Regions from separate parts of the Streptomyces sp. NPDC036984 genome, predicted to be linked through region 1. Evidence: riboswitches for the same ligand, from Rfam matches in the RefSeq annotation. Region 1 holds a riboswitch; the other holds the start of a gene.
The links. Region 1 has a riboswitch for ZMP and ZTP ahead of ACZ7DL_RS26320 (bifunctional 5,10-methylenetetrahydrofolate dehydrogenase/5,10-methenyltetrahydrofolate cyclohydrolase). Riboswitches for the same ligand answer to the same signal wherever they lie in the genome.

Region 1 (3,331 bases):
CGGTTGCCTTCGCCGCCGACCCTACGCGCGACCGATCGACAGCGGGATTGACCACGAGGGTGATCGTGGATCTTTCCGCCACACGGAGACGTGACCGGATGACGCCATTCCATGATGGCAATCTTTTTGCTGGCCGCGGGGGTTTGTCCGGTGTCTCCGCCCGGCCCGGGCGTGCCTCAATGGAGGCATGCCCCCTGACGGCAGCAAGGGACCTACCGCGTTCCTGTTCTCGGCCGGTGTCCCGCCGCGCCCCGGGACGGCGCGGGAACTCCGGGCGGCCTTCCCGGTGTTCGCGGAGGCTCTGGACGACCTGTGCGCGCGTCTCGATCCGTATCTGGAACTCCCGCTCGGCAGCGTGCTCTTCGCGGCCGACGGCACGCGTGTGTCGGCGCTGCTGGGCCGGGCCTCGTTCGCCGGTCCGGCGGTCTTCGCCCTCCAGATGGCGCAGTACCGGCTGCTGCGCAGCTGGGGTGTGCGGCCGGACGTGCTGTTCGGCCAGGAGGCCGGGCGGATGGCCGCCGCGTACGCCGCCGGGGTGTTCTCCCTGGCCGGCGCCTGCCACGCGGTCGGCACCCTGGCCCGGCTGCTGGGCGGCCGCCCGGGCCCGGCACGGCGCTCGCCCGACCCGGCCGGGATCGCCGCCGCGTACGGCCGTACGCTCGCCACGCTGCACCCTCGTGTCCCGCGCCTGCCGCTCGTCTCCGACGTCACCGCCCGGCCGGTGACCGGCGAGACGGCCGAGCCGGAGTTCTGGGTGACGCCGGGCCGGCCGCGGTTCGCGGACGCGGTCGGCCGGATGCACCGGGAGGGGGTCCGCAGATGGCTGGAACTGGGCCCCGGAGACGGGCTCACCAGCCTGCTCCCCGGCTGCCTCCCGGGCGACGGCACGGCTTCGGCGTACGCCCTGGCCCGGGACTGGCCGGCCCTGCGGGCGGCGGGCCGCGCTCACCCGTGAGGCGGAGGCGCCGGCTGCGCTTGCCGAGGCCGCCGGGGCGGAGGAGTCTCTGAGGTGGGGCCCGTGCGGCCCGCTTCCGGACGGGCCGCGGGCGCCTGAAGGAGGTCACCATGGGTACCGCGACGGGGTCCGCTTTCGACACCGAGACACTGCGCCGGGGCATCGAGGGGAACACCGGCAACAACCTGCTGTCGCTCTACGCGGACGACGCGGAGATCCGTATCGTCGACCGCAACAACCAGCCCAGTCACCCCACGGTCCTGCACGGCCGGGGCCAGATCGCCGAGTTGCTGGACGACATCTACAGCCGCGACATGACGCACAAGCTGGAGCAGTGCGTCGTCCAGGGCGACCACGCCGCCTACAGCGAGTCCTGCGAGTACGAGGACGGCACCCGGGTGCTCGCCGAGTCGATGGTCACCCTGCGGGACGGCAAGATCGCCGATCAGCTCATCGTCCAGGTCTGGGACGAGTAGGACCCGGCCGGGTGTGCCGGACGCCGGAAGGAGGGTCGCGCAGGTCCAGGTCACCTTGCGGCCGGCCTGGACCTCTCGGTTACGCTGTGCGCGGGCCGTGACTGGCGCTGAGGTGGAGTACCACCGGGGAGCGGTCCGTGGTCGTGCCGCGCGCCTGGGCGAGGAGAGTCGATCCAGCTCAGGAGTGTGCAGCATGACCCAGGCCCGTCTCATGGACGGCACCGCGCTCGCCCGCCGCACGGTCGAGGAGACCGCGCGGAAGGCCGCCGACCTCACCGAGCGCACCGGTACCGCGCCCTGCCTCGCGACCGTGCTGGTCGGCGAGGACCCGGCCTCCGTGACCTACGTCCGCATGAAGCAGAACCGCTGCCGCAAGGCCGGTATCGAGTCCCGGCACGTGGCGCTGCCCGCGGCCACCACGACCGCCGAACTCGTCGGGGTGCTGCGGGAGTTGTCGGCCGACCCCGGCGTGCACGGGATTCTGCTCCAGCACCCGGTGGGCGACCACATCGACGAGCGGGCCGCGTTCGAGGCGATCGCGCCCGAGAAGGACGTGGACGGCGTCACCTTCGCCTCGTTCGCCACGATGAGCTTCGGGCTGCCCGGCTTCGTCTCCTGCACGCCCGGCGGCATCCTGCGGCTGCTGGACGAGTACGACGTGGACCCGGCCGGAAAGCGGGCCGTGGTGGTCGGCCGCAGCGCGATCCTCGGCAAGCCGGTCGGCATGCTGCTGCTGGCCCGGGACGCGACCGTGACGTACTGCCACTCTCGGACCCGGGACCTGTCGGCGGCGGTCCGGGAGGCCGACATCGTCGTCGCCGCGGTCGGCCGCCCGCGGCTGATCCGCGGGCAGGACGTCAAGCCGGGCGCGGTCGTGATCGACGCCGGTTACAACCCGGGGAACGTCGGTGACGTCGACTTCGACTCGGCCGTGGAGCGGGCCGCGCTGATCACGCCGGTGCCGGGCGGGGTCGGTCCCATGACCATCGCCACGCTGCTGGAACAGACCGTGGCGGCCGCCGCCCGGCAGTTCGGGGCGTAGGGATCAGCGCAGCCAGGCGCTGTACTCCATGACGTCCCCCGCCCCGACCCCGTACTCGGGCTGGTTGCGCGTGAAGGTGGTCTCCAGGCCGAGGACCGCACCGGTGCGCGGATCGAGGATCAGCATCCGGCGGGCGCCGCCGGGGACGTCGTACACGTACGCCTGCCCCGGTCGCCCGAGCCGGTCCGTGACCTGCCCGGCGGGCCGCAGGTCCCGGGCGTCCGCGAGGACCCGGACCAGGGCCGCGGACTCGCGGGCGCCGAGCGTCCAGTGGTCCAGCAACTCCTGGAGGCCGTCGAGAAGTTCGCCGGTGTCCGGGGTGCCGGCGCGGACCGTTTCGGCCAGGTAGGCGCGCAGGGCGGAGGGGGTGTGCGGGGGGCGGGCCTCGGGCGGGGCGTCGCTCCAGCTCGGCGGGTAGGTGCGCCGGCTCAGCACCTGCCCGTCGGCCACCAGGCGCGGGGCACCGCCCGCGTCGGTGAGGACCGGGCGGCCGGGGTGGCGGGGGTCGGTCGCCACGACCACTTCGGTGTGGCTGTCGTCCGCCCGCCAGCGCACCACGCGCTCCTCGGGCAGGGTCACGGGCGGCTTGTCGTCACTCATGCCGAGGCTCCACGACTGCACGTGCGTGCCCCTGCGCAGCGGTGGCGAGCCGTCGGCGGCGGCCGCCTCGGCGAGGTCGGCCAGCTGCGTCAGCGGTACGGGCACGGAGTGGGCGCGCACGGTCAGTGGCCGGGGCGCGGCGAGGGCGGGTCCGCCGGCGGGGCCGGCGAGGAGCGCGGTGAGGACGGTCGCGAGGACGACACCGGTGGCGGCCAGGGCCCACAGCGGCCGGGGGCGGGGCGCGCGGCGGAGCCAGGG
Region 2 (3,331 bases), on a different contig from region 1:
TGAACTGGGTCATGCGGCTGGCCTCACCGAAGCCGGTGAGGCAGTTCATGATCCAGGCCAGCTGGGCGTGCTCGGGGACATGGCTCTGCACGAAGAGCGTGCAGCGGTCCGGGTCCAGGCCGGCGGCCAGCAGCTGGGCGGCGGCGAGCCGGGTGTTGGCCCGCAGCTCCTTGGGGTCCTGCGGGACCGTGATCGCGTGCAGGTCGACGACCATGTAGAACGCGTCGTGGGTCTCCTGGAGGGCCACCCACTGGCGGACGGCGCCGAGGTAGTTGCCGAGGTGGAACGAGCCGGCGGTGGGCTGAATACCGGAGAGCACGCGAGGTCGGTCGGAAGCCATGTTTTTCATTGTCGCAGAGAGACGGGGTGGGGTCGGTGCGTGGGGAACTGCGGGCCGGTGGTGGCCGGTCGCGCAGTTCCCCGCGCCCCTTTCGGGGCGCTTCAGCCCAGGTCGACTTCCGGGTACAGCGGGAAGCCGGCCACCAAATCCGTCGCCCGCTGGGCGATCTCCTGCGCCACCTTCTCGTCCAGGACGTGGGCCGCCTTGGAGGGGGCGCCGGACTTGGTGGTGCCCGGCTCGGTGGTGGTCAGGACGCGGTCCATCAGGCCCGCCACCTCGTCCATCTCCGCCGTGCCCAGACCGCGGGTGGTCAGGGCGGGGGTGCCGACGCGGATGCCGGAGGTGTACCAGGCCCCGTTCGGGTCGGCCGGGATGGCGTTGCGGTTGGTGACGATGCCCGAGTCGAGGAGGGCGGCCTCGGCCTGGCGGCCGGTGAGGCCGTAGGAGGTGGCGACGTCGATCAGGTTGAGGTGGTTGTCCGTGCCGCCGGTGACCAGGGTGGCGCCGCGGCGCATCAGTCCCTCGGCGAGGGCGCGGGAGTTGTCGACGATGCGCTGGGCGTAGTCCTGGAAGGCGGGCCGGCGGGCCTCGGCCAGGGCGACGGCCTTGGCGGCCATGACGTGCGGAAGCGGGCCGCCGAGGACCATCGGGCAGCCGCGGTCGACCTGGTCCTTGAGGGAGTCGTCGCACAGGACCATGCCGCCGCGCGGGCCGCGCAGGGACTTGTGGGTGGTCGTGGTGACGATCTGGGCGTGCGGGACCGGGTCGAAGTCGCCGGTGAGGACCTTGCCCGCGACCAGGCCGGCGAAGTGGGCCATGTCGACCATGAGCGTGGCGCCGACCTCGTCCGCGATCTCGCGCATGATCCGGAAGTTCACCAGGCGGGGGTACGCGGAGTAACCGGCGACGATGATCAGCGGCTTGAACTCGCGGGCCTGGGTGCGCAGGGCCTCGTAGTCGATGAGGCCGGTGGCCGGGTCGGTGCCGTAGGAGCGCTGGTCGAACATCTTGCCGGAGATGTTCGGGCGGAAGCCGTGGGTGAGGTGGCCGCCGGCGTCCAGGGACATGCCGAGCATGCGCTGGTTGCCGAAGGCCTGGCGCAGCTCGGCCCAGTCGGCCTCGGTCAGGTCGTTGACCTGGCGGGCGCCGGTCTTCTCCAGGAAGGGCACCTCGACGCGGTCGGCGAGGACGGCCCAGAAGGCGACGAGGTTGGCGTCGATGCCGGAGTGCGGCTGGACGTAGGCATGGCGGGCGCCGAAGAGGGCCTTGGCGTGCTCGGCGGCGAGGGACTCGACCGTGTCGACGTTGCGGCAGCCGGCGTAGAAGCGGCGGCCGATGGTGCCCTCGGCGTACTTGTCGCTGAACCAGTTGCCCATGGCCAGCAGGGTGGCCGGGGAGGCGTAGTTCTCGGAGGCGATCAGCTTGAGCATCGCACGCTGATCGACGACCTCCTGGCCGATGGCGTCGGCGACCCCCGGCTCGACGGCGCGGATGACGTCGAGGGCGGCGCGGAAGGCCGTCGACTCGGTGGAGAGGTGGGCGGAATTCTCGGGCATCGGGAAACCTCCGGACGGCGTGCGTACAGCGTTCACGTTCGGCCCAGGCGCACGGCACTCTTTCCCGCTCGGGCCGCTCCCTGATGGTCCGTCCCATCCCAGCGCGCCAGTCACGGCCCGCTGATCAGCCTACCGGGCGCGCCGCGCGGCACAGATCCCGCGTCCACCATCCGAGCGAGGATAGGAAGGAGGTCACCGTCGAGTCAGAGTCGTCTCCGGGAGAGGCCGTGACCGCTGCGAAAGACCTCATCGCCACCGCCGACGCGCACTGCGCGCCCACCTACGACCCGCTGCCGGTCGTGATCGCCACCGGTGAGGGGGCGTGGCTGACGGATGTGGAGGGGAGGCGGTATCTGGATCTGCTGGCCGGCTACTCGGCGCTGAACTTCGGGCACGGCAACCGGCGGCTGGTCGAGGCGGCCCGGCGGCAGCTGGACCGGGTGACGCTGACCTCCCGTGCCGTCCACCACGACCGGTTCGCGGCGTTCTGCCGCGAGCTGGCGGAGCTGTGCGGGATGGAGATGGTGCTGCCCGTGAACACGGGCGCGGAGGCGGTGGAGAGCACGGTGAAGACGGCCCGGAAGTGGGGGTACCGGGTCAAGGGGGTGCCCGCGGAGATGGCGAAGATCGTGGTCGCGAGCGGCAACTTCCACGGCCGTACGACGACGGTCATCAGCTTCTCGACCGATCCGGAGGCGCGGGCGGACTTCGGGCCGTACACACCCGGGTTCCAGATCGTGCCGTACGGCGACCTGACGGCGATGCGGGCGGCGCTCACCGAGAACACCGTCGCCGTGCTGCTGGAGCCGATCCAGGGCGAGTCCGGGGTGATCGTGCCGCCGGCCGGCTATCTGGCGGGGGTGCGGGAGCTGACGCGCGAGCGGAACGTGCTGTTCGTCGCCGACGAGATCCAGTCGGGGCTCGGCCGGACCGGGCGGACCTTCGCGTGCGAGCACGAGGGGGTCGTGCCGGATGTGTATGTGCTGGGCAAGGCTCTGGGCGGCGGGATCGTGCCGGTGTCGGCGGTGGTGTCGAGCGCGGCGGTGCTCGGGGTGTTCCGGCCGGGCGAGCACGGGTCGACGTTCGGCGGGAATCCGCTGGCCTGCGCGGTGGCGCTGGAGGTGATCGCGATGCTGCGGACCGGGGAGTACCAGGCGCGGGCGGCCGAGCTGGGCGAGCGGCTGCACCGGCTGCTGGACGAGCTGGCCGGGACGGGCCGGGTGAGGGCGGTGCGCGGGCGTGGGCTGTGGGCCGGGGTGGACGTCTCCCCGGCGGTCGGCACCGGGCGGGAGATCTCCGAGAAACTGCTGGCCCGTGGGGTCCTGGTCAAGGACACCCACGGGTCGACCATCCGGATCGCGCCCCCGCTGGTGATCGGCGAGGAGGATCTGGACTGGGGGGTGGAGCAGCTGCGGGCGGTTCTGGAAGGCGCTTA

Region 2: it holds a riboswitch for ZMP and ZTP, as region 1 does, so the genes downstream of both, ACZ7DL_RS02120 (glycine hydroxymethyltransferase) here and ACZ7DL_RS26320 (bifunctional 5,10-methylenetetrahydrofolate dehydrogenase/5,10-methenyltetrahydrofolate cyclohydrolase) in region 1, are expected to answer to the same signal.

Annotation. Positions count from the first base shown of each region.
Region 1 is NZ_JBVJRL010000015.1:219,454-222,784, forward strand. It holds gene ACZ7DL_RS26310 (acyltransferase domain-containing protein) at 188-955, shown strand; gene ACZ7DL_RS26315 (nuclear transport factor 2 family protein) at 1,066-1,431, shown strand; ZMP/ZTP riboswitch at 1,519-1,598, shown strand; gene ACZ7DL_RS26320 (bifunctional 5,10-methylenetetrahydrofolate dehydrogenase/5,10-methenyltetrahydrofolate cyclohydrolase) at 1,625-2,473, shown strand; gene ACZ7DL_RS26325 (CU044_5270 family protein) at 2,477-3,331, opposite strand, start outside.
Region 2 is NZ_JBVJRL010000001.1:460,685-464,015, forward strand. It holds gene trpS (tryptophan--tRNA ligase) at 1-340, opposite strand, end outside; gene ACZ7DL_RS02120 (glycine hydroxymethyltransferase) at 442-1,896, opposite strand; ZMP/ZTP riboswitch at 1,931-2,020, opposite strand; gene rocD (ornithine--oxo-acid transaminase) at 2,124-3,331, shown strand, end outside.